DNA from 2 places in the Caballeronia sp. GAWG1-1 genome. Region 2 is predicted to be linked to the other one. Evidence: riboswitches for the same ligand, from Rfam matches in the RefSeq annotation. Region 2 holds a riboswitch; the other holds the start of a gene.
What was found. A riboswitch is a leader RNA that binds a small molecule or an ion and turns the genes downstream of it on or off. The one in region 2 is predicted to bind cobalamin.

Region 1: linked by a shared signal. The riboswitch ahead of NCT03_RS03185 (TonB-dependent receptor domain-containing protein) and the one ahead of cobG (precorrin-3B synthase) in region 2 are both predicted to bind cobalamin.

The regions. Positions count from the first base shown of each region.
Region 1 is NZ_JALQDB010000006.1:110,298-116,862, forward strand. It holds gene lgt (prolipoprotein diacylglyceryl transferase) at 1-182, shown strand, start outside; gene NCT03_RS03160 (SIMPL domain-containing protein) at 210-941, opposite strand; gene NCT03_RS03165 (EVE domain-containing protein) at 1,035-1,493, opposite strand; RNA gene ssrS (6S RNA) at 1,571-1,753, opposite strand; gene NCT03_RS03175 (cell division protein ZapA) at 1,876-2,190, opposite strand; gene NCT03_RS03180 (ATPase) at 2,187-2,573, opposite strand; cobalamin riboswitch at 2,810-3,133, shown strand; gene NCT03_RS03185 (TonB-dependent receptor domain-containing protein) at 3,220-5,097, shown strand; gene NCT03_RS03190 (FecCD family ABC transporter permease) at 5,124-6,122, shown strand; gene NCT03_RS03195 (ABC transporter ATP-binding protein) at 6,119-6,565, shown strand, end outside.
Region 2 is NZ_JALQDB010000029.1:210,729-217,293, forward strand. It holds gene NCT03_RS18995 (TerC family protein) at 1-39, shown strand, start outside; gene NCT03_RS19000 (hypothetical protein) at 59-286, opposite strand; gene NCT03_RS19005 (DUF4186 domain-containing protein) at 378-776, opposite strand; gene cobM (precorrin-4 C(11)-methyltransferase) at 783-1,508, opposite strand; gene NCT03_RS19015 (cobalt-precorrin-6A reductase) at 1,505-2,236, opposite strand; gene NCT03_RS19020 (cobalt-precorrin-5B (C(1))-methyltransferase) at 2,233-3,321, opposite strand; gene cbiE (precorrin-6y C5,15-methyltransferase (decarboxylating) subunit CbiE) at 3,346-4,548, opposite strand; cobalamin riboswitch at 4,629-4,828, shown strand; gene cobG (precorrin-3B synthase) at 4,932-6,161, shown strand; gene NCT03_RS19035 (precorrin-8X methylmutase) at 6,154-6,565, shown strand, end outside.

The DNA.
Region 1 (6,565 bases), on a different contig from region 2:
TCGGTTATGGGCTTGCGCGCTTCACGGTGGAATTCGCGCGCGAGCCGGATGATTATCTCGGACTCCTCGCGCTCGGCTTTTCGATGGGCCAATGGCTCTCGCTGCCAATGATCGCCGCGGGCATCGTCATGATGGTGTGGGCGTACAAACGTCAGAAACGCGTGTCCGGCAACGCGGCGTAAATCACGCCGCGTTCTCCGGCACAGCAGTTATCGCCCCATTTGCACCGAACCCGACACGTCGACGGTCACCGTCGTCGTGCCGGCTTCGAGCGCCATCGGCGCGCCGACCTTCGCGTCCGCGCCAAGCGAGCGGGCCTGCATCATCATCACCGGGCGCGGACCCGCGCCGCTGTGGCCCACGTTCACTTCGCGGATCGTGAAGTTGGCGTAGCCGAACGCCTGACTCGCGGCCTGCGCTTCCTTGCGGAACGACTCGATGGCCTGCGTCGAGAGCTTCTGCTCGGCGGCGCGCTGCGCTTCGGGCGACAGCGAGAACGCGACGCTGCCGACTTGCATGGCGTTACTCATCTTGCCCGCGAGCTTGGACGCCGCCGCGAAGTCATGCGATTCCAGCACGACCTCCGTGCGGCCGCGCCACGCGGAGATCTTGCCGTCGCGATCCGTGCTCGGATAAACCGTGAACGAGCCGCTTTTCGCGGTCACGTTGTCGACGCCTTTTGCTTCGCGCAATGCGGCTTCGGCGCGCTGATTGAGCGTGGTGGTGAGCGACGATGGATCGGCCGCTTCCTGCTCGTAGAACAGCGTGATGTTGACGACATCTTGCGGCACTTGCGCGCTGGCTTGCGCGGATAGCGAAAGCACGCCGGATGGCTGCGGATTGGTGATTACCGTCTGAGCGGCGGCCGAAAGCGGAAGCGTGAGCGCGGCGCTCGACATCGCGACGAAGGCGAGGGCGGCGGCGGTTTTCTTGTCGATCATCTAAGGACTCCGAGTGCAAGAGCATCGCGTGATTCGCGACCGCACTTAGGCGCTTCGTTCGTTCCCTTAGTTCCCTTGAACGATTCGCGCGCCCTAGACCAGACGCTCGGTTATGAAGCGCCACTGCGCCTCGGTCACGGGCGTGATCGACAGCCGATTACCGCGCGCCAGCACTTGCATGTCGGCGAGTTCCGCGTGTTCGCGCAATGTCGCGAGCGGAATCAACGGCGTCTTCTTGACGAAGCGCACATCGACGAGCATCCAGCGCGGCGTCTCCTGCGTGGACTTGGCGTCGAAGTACGGGCTTTTGGCGTCGAACTGAGTGGGATCGGGATAGGCCGTAGAACAGACTTTGGCGATGCCCGCAATGCCCGGCTCCGGGCAACTCGAATGATAGAAGAGCACGCCGTCGCCGACTTGCATCTGGTCGCGCATGAAGTTGCGCGCCTGATAGTTGCGCACGCCCGTCCACGGGAGGGTTTTCTTCGGCGCGTGCGCGAGATGATCGATGCTCGCTTCGTCCGGTTCGGACTTCATCAGCCAGTAGCGCATGATGGATTCGGCAACGGGGTTTTGAAACGGGCTCGACAAAAGCAAACGGCATCGGTATGAACCGATGCCGCTGGAGTAGGGTCCCCACCTCGGCCGCTAGGCCGGCATCCTGAACCTGGGTTCAAGATTGGTCGCAGTAAGCAACACTTCGGGTACATCAGACAGAGTGACGCGCGCGCCCGTGCTGCAAGTTTCCACAACCGTGCCAATGTAGCATTGGTTCAAGGAATATATGACCTTGGCGAACCAGGCAGGGAGTAGTCACTCTACACCAATCGAATGTCTAATGCAGCCTCTCGACACCAATTGCGCAGTTTCTTTTTTCGATTGACATCGCGCGACCGATTAGCGTTCGCCAAGGAGCGGCGTCGCGGCACTTCGGTCACTGCACTTCATACTGCGCGATGACAGCACCAAGCTGTTCGTTCATGGAGTGCATCGTGCGGCGAATTTCCTCGGCGGGGAAGGCCTCGCCATGACGCACGCTTTCTTGCAGCCTCAGCAATTCGGAAGCGAGTGAAAGCGCGGCCATCACCGCAATGCGGTCTTGCCCGCGCACGTTGCTTGCATTGCGCACCTTGTTCATCTCGGCGTCGACGCGTGCCACCGCTTCACGCAGCGCGCCTTCGGTTTCCGGCGAACAGGCGAGGCGATATTGCTGGCCGAGAATGGATACTTCGATCTGCGTGGTCGTCATGCCTTCTCTCCGTGATGATGCTCACTGTGCTCTCCCGCGTGCGCATGCTCGTGCGCGGCTTGCACATCGTGAGAACGGGCATCGAGGAGATCGAGCTGATTTTCCGTCTCGGCATGATTCGCGGACTTGCCGCGCGGCAACTTTTCGAGAATCGCGTTCAGGCGGACCTGCGCGTCGTCGATCTTGGCCGAGAGGGAATCGCGTTCGGCTTGCAGCGTGTCGCGCTCCTCGCGCATTTGCACGAGCTCTGCCTGCACGTTCGCGTAGTCGCTACGCAGTTGTTCGATTTGTGCTTCAAGCGCGAGACGCGCCTGATTGTGCCGCTCGCTGATCTGGATCAGCCGGCCGATATTTCCTGACAGTGATTCGAGTTCGTTGAGCATGTGCTGCGTCCTCTAAAGACCTCGCATTCTAGCGCGGTTCAACGGAGCTTCCGATAATTGTCTCGTTTCGAGACGTAACAGCACGCGATCATGCGTGCATCGCGATGCATTCGTGTGTGGAAAGCGCGGGCGCTGCCGATGCGATGCGACGGCGGGTTCTAGTTGGGTTCGTCGTGAGCCGTGTGTCTTGCGATGATCGGCCAGGGTCGTTTCTTGACGGTCCTGAATCGCGCTCCTACACTTGCCGCACTTTTGGTGCTCGCGTCCGCATTCTTTTGCGGGCGCAGTCAAACGGGAAACAGGAAGCGGCGCCGCCAAGGCCACGCCAACCTGTGCTGCCCCCGCAACGGTAAGCGACCGCAACGCAAGTTGCAAGTCGTCCCTTGCGCGTTTTTCGCCGCGCCGTCGTGTGAGTTTGCTTGCGAGTCTGTCTGATTCGCAAGAATCCGCCGCTCGACGCAGGCAAGGCGAAGAACGTGTCGATGCCACTGCGCTTCATGCGTGGGAAGGCGGGACGGTGTGTCGCCAGCCCGGATACCGGCCAACTGTTCAGCGCGTTCGTCTGTTCGCATTCGAGCGCGCTCGTCGCGCATTGGCCTTGCGGGGAGCGAGGTCGCGCCAGCCTACGCATGGGAACATTTCACGCATGGTATCGCCACTTGCCCGACACGCGGGCAGACGCAAAACGATCGAACGCGCCGCGCTCGTCGCCCTCAACACATGGCTGCTCGCTCATGAAGCGCTCGCGGACGAAGCCTCGCAACCGCCGCTCGCACCCGTCGTCGTGACCGCGACGCGCACCGCGCAACCTCTCGCCGATACGATCGCGCAGACTTCGCTCTTCGACGCCCAGGATATCGCCGATAGCAATGCCTACGACGCGCTCGGCGTCATCGGTCTTGCGCCCGGCGTGCAGGTGACGCGCAATGGCGGCCCGGGAGCGAATGCAAGCGCGTTCATACGCGGCGCGTCCTCGACGCAATCGCTCGTTTTAATCGACGGCGTGCGTGTGGAGTCCGCATCGCTCGGCTCGGCGCAGCTTGCGCAGATCATGCCGGATCAGATCGACCGCATCGAAGTCGTGAACGGCAACGTGTCGGCGCTGTACGGCTCGGGCGCGATCGGCGGCGTCGTGCAGATCTTCACGAAAGACGGCGAGGCGCATCCGCCGCGCTTCTACTTCGAGACGGAATACGGCAGCTATCACACGCAGCGGCAAGCGGCGGGCGTTTCCGGCGCGCTCGATAGCGAAGGCCGCACGACCTTCAGCTTCAACGTATCGCGCGAGAAGACCGATGGTTTCTCGTCGATCGATCCCGCGCTCGCGCCCAACGCCAATCCGAACGCGAACGGTTATCTGAACGAAAGCGTCGTGGCCACGCTGCGCCACAAGTTCGGCGACAAATGGGACGTGGGCGTGCGCTTCTATCAGTCGAACGGCATCGACAGTTTCGACGATGCCTACGGCTTGCCCGGCGATCTCAACGATTCGCACAGTCGCGTGCGGTCGACATCGGTGTTTGCGAACGGCCGTATCACGGACCAGTGGACCACGCATTTCACGGTCGCGCAGGGACAGGACCGCGCGAACATCGAGCAGAACGGCATCTATACGAGCCGCTTCAATTCCGAGGATCGCCAGTATCTGTGGCAGAACGACTTTCGCCTGACGGAGGCGCACAAGCTCCTGTTCGGTTACGAGCATCTCGACCAGACGCTCGATTCGGATCAGTTCAGCGCGCCGGATCGTCACGTGAATTCGGTGTACGCGGGCTATGTGGGACGCTTCGGTTCGAGCGAAGTGCAGGCCAATCTGCGCCACGACCAGTATTCCGATTTCGGCGGCGCGAACAGCTACTATCTGGGCTACGCGTACAACATCGACACGCACTGGCGCGCGAGCGCGAGTTACGCGGCGTCGTTCCGCGCGCCGAGCTTCGACGATCTCTACTATCCGTTCAGCGGCAATCCGTCCATTCAGCCCGAGCGCAGTCATTCGGTGGAAGCGGCGCTGCAGTACGCATCGGACCAAGTGGGCGTGCTGCGCGTGACGGCGTTTCAGACGCGCTATTCGAATCTGATCGATTACGTATCGGACGGCAGCGGCTTCTATATCGCGCAGAACGTCGGACGCGCGAAGGTGCAGGGCGTCGAGGGATCGTGGGCAGGGCATGTCGGCGCCACTGATTTGCGCGCGGGCGTGACGTTCCAGAATCCCGTCGATGAAACCGGCAATCAGGACCTGACGCGCCGTGCGCGGCGTTTCGCGAGTTTCAGCGCGCATCGCTCGATAGGAAGCTGGCGCGTGGGTGGCGAGTGGATCGTGAGCGGTGCGCGCAGCGATTACGATTCGACGCTCGCGGGCTATGGCGTCGTGAATCTGTCGGCGCGCTATGACATCACGAAGTCGTGGTACGTGAGCGCGCGTGTCGACAACCTCTTCGACCGGAACTATGAACTGGCTTATTCGTACAACACGCCGAGGCGCGGCGCTTATGTCACGCTCGGCTGGCGCCCGTCGTGAGCGACACCGTTGACCTGCGCCGCGCGATGAACGCGAAACGCGCGTTAGGCATCTGGGCTGCGCTCGGGCTTGCCGCGTTGCTTGTGTTCATGGCGTCGCTCGCGCTCGGCAGCGTCGCGTTGCCCTTGCCGCGCGCCATCGCGGCGTTGCTGCACGCGCATGCGGCCGCGCCCGATATCGCCGATGACATCGTGCTCACCTTGCGTTTGCCGCGCGCGCTTGCGGGTTTCGCTTCGGGCGCCTTGCTCGCGCTTTCCGGCGCGCTGCTGCAAGTGCTGTTGCGCAATCCGCTGGCCGAGCCGTACGTGCTCGGCGTATCCGGCGGCGCGGCGACCTTCGCGCTCACGGCGATGCTCGCGTCGCTGCCGTGGTGGGGCATCGATCTGGCGGCGTGCGCGGGCGCGTTCGCATCCATCGTGCTGGTGCTCGGACTCGCGCGACGCGACCTGTGGCACGGCGATCGCGATGCCTCGCCGCGTCTTCTGCTGACAGGTGTCGTGATAGCGGCGGGCTGGGGCGCGCTCATCACGTTGATCCTCAGTATTGCGCCGGAGAATCGCTTGCGCGGGATGATCTTCTGGCTGACGGGCGACCTGAACGGCGCAGCTACGCCGTGGCCCGCGCTGATCGCGCTCGTCGTCGCGATGATCGTCGTCGTGCCGCTCGCGCCGCAACTCAACGTGCTGTTGCGTGGCGATACGGCCGCGCGTTCGCTCGGCGTGCCTGTCTCGCGCGTGCGGCTGTCGGTGTATCTCGTCGCATCGCTTGCGGCAGCGGCGGCTGTCACGACGGCGGGCACCATCGGCTTCGTTGGGCTCGTCGTGCCGCATTTATTGCGGCTCGCGTTCGGCAACGATCAGCGCATGCTCGTGCCGGCGTCGGCGCTGGCGGGCGGCCTCGCGGTGATGAGCGCCGATCTCGTCGCGCGCACGGCGATCGCGCCCGCGCAATTGCCGGTGGGTGTGGTGACCGCACTCGTCGGCGTGCCGATGTTCCTGTGGATGCTGCTGGCGAGACCGCGATGACCCTGCATATCGAACACGTCAGCTTGCGCGCGGGCGCACGCACGCTCGTGGAAGACCTCACGCAAAGTATCGGCGCGGGCGAGATGTGGTGCATAGCCGGGCCGAACGGCGCGGGCAAGACCACGCTGATTGGCGTGCTCGCGGGTTTGACAAAGCCGGCCGAAGGCGCGATATCGCTCGATGGCCGCGCACTCGCATCCTGGCGCGCGGCGGATCTCGCACGCGCGCGCTCGCTGATGCCGCAAAGCTCGCACGATGCCTTCAGCGCGACCGTACTCGACACCGTGCTGCTGAACCGCTTTCCGTATGTCACGGGCTGGGGCTGGGAGAGCGCCGAAGACCGCGCTGCCGCGCATGCCGCGCTCGATGCGCTCGGTCTTCTATCGTTCGCCTCGCGCGATGTCCTGACATTGTCGGGCGGCGAACGGCAACGCGTGACGCTC
Region 2 (6,565 bases):
CGGCGGGCGAAGCGGAAGTCCGATCCGGCTCGGAATTGACGCGTCGAGAATTGATGCATCAGCTCGTGTAGCCGTCGCGGATCAGGCGGCATAGAACCGGCGCCATCGCGGGCTCCTCGGGTTCGCCTCGGTCGACCCATGCGGCGAATGCCTTCACGTCGTCGGTGAATGGCGGTTCGCCGCGCGCCTTGCGGATGACGTTGTGCGCGCTCAGCAAAGCTTTCGCGGGCGCCACGATCGATGCGATGAGCGGCCCCTTCGCCGGGCCGAAGTCGAAATTGTCCATGCCGTGCTTATCGGCATTGGCGATGGAGACTTGAGGCTTAGCAGGTCTGGTGGCGTCGCGCTTGCACGGCGGGGGCGTTATAAGCCACGCCTCAAAACGGCAACTCACCCTGCCGCTTTTCAACAACCGCGATCTCCGGCAACGGCTGCGCGCGCAGCCAGCGATCGATCGCGTCGACGACATGCCGACGTTCGGCTTCATCGAGTACCTTGCCCGCCGCGATGCCGTGCCATTTCGCCAAACAACCGCGGCAGCACGTCGCCGTCGCGTGCTGCGCGATGAACACCGGATGCCCGCGAAACGGCGTCTGCTTGCCATCGTTGAGCGGCGCTTGCGGCGCAAGGCGCTTCGCGATCAGTTCATGCGCCTGCGCGACGACCGCTTCCACGCCGCGTTCGCGCAGATAGCGCCCTTCCCGCACACCCAACGCAAAACGCCTGCGAAACGCGGATTTCGCGAGCGAGGCGAAGACGGCGTCGAGATCGCGCATCGACCTTCATTCCTTACCGTAGAGCGTGGAATCGGCGAAACCCTGGGCGTCGAGCACACGGCCCACGAGAATCAGCGCCGTGCGTTGCAAACGCACTGCCCGCACCTTCACCGCGATATCCGCAAGCGTGCCTTCCACGCGCGTTTCATCCGGCCAACTCGCGCGAAACACCACGGCGACAGGACAATCCGCGCCGTAATGCGGCAGCAGATCGTCGACGATACGCTCGATATGCCGCACGCCAAGATGAATGGCGAGCGTCGCACGATGACGCGCCAGATCCGCGAGCGATTCGCCTTCGGGCATCGACGTTTTCGCGGCATAGCGCGTGAGAATCACGGTCTGCGAGATGCCCGGCAAGGTGAGTTCGCGTTTGAGCGCCGCCGCCGATGCCGCCGTCGCCGTCACGCCCGGCACGATCTCATAAGGAATCGCGAGCGTATCGAGACGGCGCATCTGCTCGCCTGTCGCGCCGTAAAGCGAAGGGTCGCCGGAATGCACGCGCGCCACGTCTTCTCCCCGCGCGTGCGCGTTTTCGAGAAACGCGACGATCGCATCGAGATCGAGTTCCGCCGTGTTCACGACACGCGTCGCCCGATGCCCGCTCAACACTTCGTCGGGCACGAGCGAGCCCGCATAAAGAATCACCGGACACGAGCGGATGAGCCGCTGGCCCTTCACGGTGATGAGTTCCGGGTCGCCCGGTCCGGCGCCGATGAAATAGACGGTCATGGAAGAGGAAGTTCGGTTGTGAGTGCATCGAGCGCGCTTGCCGGATCGTCGAACGCGCGATCGGCTTCGGGAAGCGCGGGCCGCGCAAGCATCACGACGGGCAAGCCGCGTTCGCGCGCCACCGCGAGCTTCGCTTCGGTCGCGCGGCCGCCGCTGTTCTTGCTGACGACGACATCAATACGCGCCGCATCGAACAACGCGCGCTCGCCTTCGATACTGAACGGCCCGCGCGCATCGACGATCCGCGCACGCGCGTTGCCTTCGTGCGGGTCGAGACAACGGATCGTCCAGAATTGCGACGCGGGTATCTCGTCAAGATGCGCAAGCGGCTCGCGTCCGAGCGTGAATAACGGCTTTTCATAGGCCGCGATCGCATCGACGACGCCTGGCCAATCGCGCGCCTCGCGCCAGACGTCGCCCGTTCGCGGCTGCCATGCCGGACGACGCACGGCCCACAAGGGCACGCCAACGAGCGTACACGCTTCGCGTGCATGATGGCTCATCTGCGCGGCGTAGGGATGCGTGGCATCGAGCACGAGCGCGATGTCATCTTCACGCAGATACGTTGCCAGACCCGCCACGCCGCCAAAACCGCCGACGCGAACCTCACATGCGAGATCCGTCGGCACACGCCCGAGCCCCGCGAGACTGTAGACATGCGACGTGCCCAGCTTGCGCGCGATGACGAGCGCGTCGCCGGTGCCGCCGAGCAATAGCACGCGCTTCATTGCGCGCTCCCGACGATTTGCCCTTGCCTGTCGATGGCGAAAGTCTCCACGACGATGCCTTGCGGCACGACGTCGAGCGCCACTTCGCGGGCCCGCGCGCAGACGATATCGCCGAGCGCGATGCCTTCGCCACGCGTCAGCTTAAGCGCCTCCTGACTCGTGTTGGCCGCGCGAATCGCGTGCTGCAACGTGATGCTCGCGCCAGCATCGGCGGCCCAGGTGGCGAGAAGCGGCAAGTCGATACTCGACGTGCGGCTGTGCAGATCCATATGTCCCGCCGCGAGCTTGCTGAGTTTGCCGAAGCCGCCGCAAACACTGAGTTTTTCGACCGGCGCGCGGCGCAAGTGCTTCAAAACCGCGCCCGCGAAATCGCCCATTTCGATGAGCGCCATATCCGGCAAGCCGTAACGCGCGCGCATGGCGTCCTCGCTCTGATTGCCGGTGCACGCCGCGATATGTTGCACGCCATTGGCGCGCGCGACATCGATCCCCTGATGGATCGACGCGATATAAGCCGCACACGAAAACGGCCGGACGATGCCGGTGGTCCCGAGTATCGACAGTCCGCCGATAATGCCGAGCCGCGGATTCATCGTCTTGAGCGCAAGCGCCTCGCCATTCTCCACGCCGATGCTCACGTCGAAACCGCCCGCATAACCCGCTCGCGTGGCGAGTGCTTCGAGATGCTCGCTCATCATTTTGCGGGGAACGGGGTTGATGGCCGGCTCGCCGATCGGCAACGCAAGGCCCGCGCGCGTCACGGTGCCAACGCCCGGTCCCGCGTGAAAGCGCACGCCATGCCGCGCCGCAAGCCGCACGCGAGCTATGACGAGCGCGCCATGCGTGACATCGGGATCGTCGCCGGCATCCTTGATGACGCCCGCTTCCGCTGCATCGCCGGCAAGACGGCAGAACGCGAGCGGCATGGTCACGGACTGGCCCTTCGGCAGCACGATCTCCGCGCGCTCGCTCGGCTCGCCGAGCAACAAAAGGCGCGCGGCCGCGAGACTCGTCACGGTCGCGCAGCTTCCCGTCGTGTAGCCGCTTCTGAGCGGCGCGGACTGTTCGGGCGTTTCGTCACGCATCGGGATGGTCATTCGCCGGCGAGCTCATGGCTTCTTCGCGTGCAGAAGCGTGATCGGCAGCGCTTGCCGCCATGTATCGAAACTGCCGAGCGGCTCGGCCCGTGCGATGCCGATCCGCGTCAGCTCGCCGCCATGCTCCGCGCGCCATGCAACGAGCGCCGCTTCGCTCTGCAAGGTCACGGCGTTGACGATCAGCCGACCGCCCTGCCGCACGCGCGCCCAGCACGCATCGAGGAGACCCGGCACGGTCACGCCGCCGCCGATGAACACGGCATCCGGCGCGCTCAAACCGTCGAGCGCGCCGGGCGCCTCGCCCTTGACGAGTTGCAGCGCAGGCACGCCGAGCGCATCGCGGTTATGTTCGATGAGACGCTGCCGCCCTTCGTTCGCTTCGATGGCAATCGCGCGGCAAGCGGGATGCGCGCGCATCCACTCGATACCGATGGACCCGCAACCCGCGCCGACATCCCACAGCAATTCGCCCGGTTGCGGCGCGAGACGTGCGAGCGTCACGGCGCGTACATCGCGCTTGGTGAGCTGGCCGTCGTGCCGATACGCGTCGTCGGCAAGACCCGGCGTGAGCGATGGCCCCGCGTGGCCCGCATGCGTGCGGCATTCGATCGCCATGAGATTGAGCGCCGCCACGCGCGGCTCGCGCCAGTCGTCCGCACGTTCGTCGAACCGGCGTTCATTCGTGCCGCCCAGATGCTCGAACACCGTCACGCGGCTCGCGCCGAAACCATGCAGCGTGAGAAGCTGCGTGACGGCGGCGGGCGTCGCGCCATCGGCGCTCAGGACGAGCAGACGTCCGCCGCGAAACACATGCGCGAGCAGGGACGCCACCGGCCGCCCGACGAGCGACACGCATTGCGCGTCCTGCAACGGCCAGCCCAAGCGCGCCGCCGCCAGCGACAGCGACGAAGGCGCGGGCATGACGCGCATTTCTTCCGTGGATAATTCGCGCGCAAGCGTGGCGCCGACGCCGAAGAACATGGGGTCGCCGCTCGCAAGCACGCATGTTTGGACGCCGCGCTCGGCGAGCACGGCATCGACGGAAAACGGGCTTGGCCATGGCACGCGGCGCGCCGCGATACGCGCCGGCAGAAACGCGAGGTGACGTTCGCCGCCGTGGATCGACCGTGCTTCGAAGAGCGCGCGCCGCGCCTCGCGGCCAAGCCCATGCCAGCCGTCCTCGCCGATACCCACGACGGTCAGCCAGTTCGACATGTGCGGCCTCCTACGGGCGAATCCCGCGTTTGAAGCACCCGCGCAAGGCGGGAAGCGGTCTGATGGTCGATAAAAGCGGGCATAATAGCGCGTTCGTCGGTGCCTGAAGGGTTCGATCGGTATCGAGCCTCATGGCCTAACAGGGAACACAGCAAAACTGTGGCTGCCCCCGCAATTGTACGCAGCGAGTCCGCGCTCCACTGCCACTGGTTTTTACCGGGAAGGCTAGCGCGAATGTCGACCTGCCAGCCAAGAGACCTGCCGACGTAAGCATTCACTGCTATTCAACGCTATTCAACGCAATTGCGCGAAGCCTGCCGGGCGGGGTGTACCGGTTCGCTACTCAAGCGCTTGAGCATACGGTCGAGCTTTTGGAATCGTTCTTGCCCCCTCGGTCTTCGGCCTGTCCCGGCCTCATGCGTATCGTGCCCGCACGCGATGGCGCCCTTGCGCGCGTGCGTCTTGCCGGTGGCGAGTTGCGTCGCGAAGCCGCGCATGCCGTGGCGCACGCCGCCGAGCGCTGCGGTTCCGGCACGATCGAAGTGACCAATCGCGCCAATCTGCAACTGCGCGGCATTCGCGACGATGCCCACGCGGAACTCATCGACATCGTGCTCGCGGCGGGCCTCGGTCCGACCACGGCCGGCGCCGACGATATCCGAAACGTCATGCTGAGCCCGCTTGCGAGCACGGGAACGCGTGCGCTTGCAGCGGATATCGTCGAAAGCATGCAGGCCGATGCCGCGTTGCACGCGTTGTCGCCGAAGTTCGCGTTGCAGATCGACGATGGCGAAACGCTTGCGATGCTCGATCATCCGCACGATCTTTGGCTTTCGGCGCTGGACAATGGCGCGCGCTTCGCATTCGGCTTTGCAGGATCGATGCCGCATCGTGAGGAACATGCGCCTGCCTCGGGCGCGATTGCGCGTGACGACGCGAAGCGCTTCATCCTGGCCGTGCTGCAGGCGTTTCTGGCACTGGCATCGGTGGAAGAACACCGCATGCGCGATGTGCTCGCACGCGTTGGAATAGCGGGCTTTCTCCATGCCCTCGACTTCGAAACACAGCACGACGCCGCACTTCAGTCATGGCGTCGCGCGCCTTCCGATGCAACGTTACGACTCGGCGCGCATGCGGACTATGTCGGCGCGCAAGCGCCGCTCGGCCGCCTCGATGCTAATACGCTTCACGCAATCGCCGATCTCGCCGAAGAACGCGTCGTGATGACGCCCTGGCAAAGCGTGTTGCTGCCGGACGTGCACGCGAATCGCATGACGCATGTCGTCGACGCCCTTCGCGCGCTTGGCCTCGCCACCGATCCACGCGATCCGTTCACGCGTCTGATCGCATGCGCGGGTTCTTCGGGCTGCGCGAAAAGCCGTGCCGATACGAAAGCGGACGCGCATCGATTAGCCGCCTTGCTGCCCGAGCATGCGCACGCGCATCTGAGCGGCTGCGAGCGCTTTTGTGCGGCGGCGCATCCCGTCGAAAACACGCTCGTTGCCGTTGCGCCCGGCCGCTACGACGTGCATCGAGGCACACACGTGATCGCCCATAACCTCCTCATCGAAGAGGCGGCCGCATGGCTCGCCCGGAGTCATGCCGATGTCTGACTATATCCGCGACGGTGCGGAGATTTACCGGCAATCGTTCGCGACGATTCGCGCCGAAGCCGACCTCGCCGCCATTCCCGCCAACCTCGAAAAGCTCGCCGTGCGGCTGATTCATGCGTGCGGCATGATCGATATCGTCGATGACCTGCGCTTCTCGTCCGATGCCGGTATCGCGGGCCGTGAAGCGCTCGTGAGCGGCGCGCCCATTCTCTGCGATGCGCGCATGGTCGCCGAAGGCATCACGCGCGCGCGCCTTCCCGCGAATAATCGCGTGATCTGCACGCTCGGCGATGCCTCCGTGCCGGAACGCGCCCGTGCGATGCACAACACGCGCTCCGCTGCCGCACTCGAACTATGGCGGCCCGATCTTTCGGGTGCGATCGTCGCAATCGGCAATGCGCCCA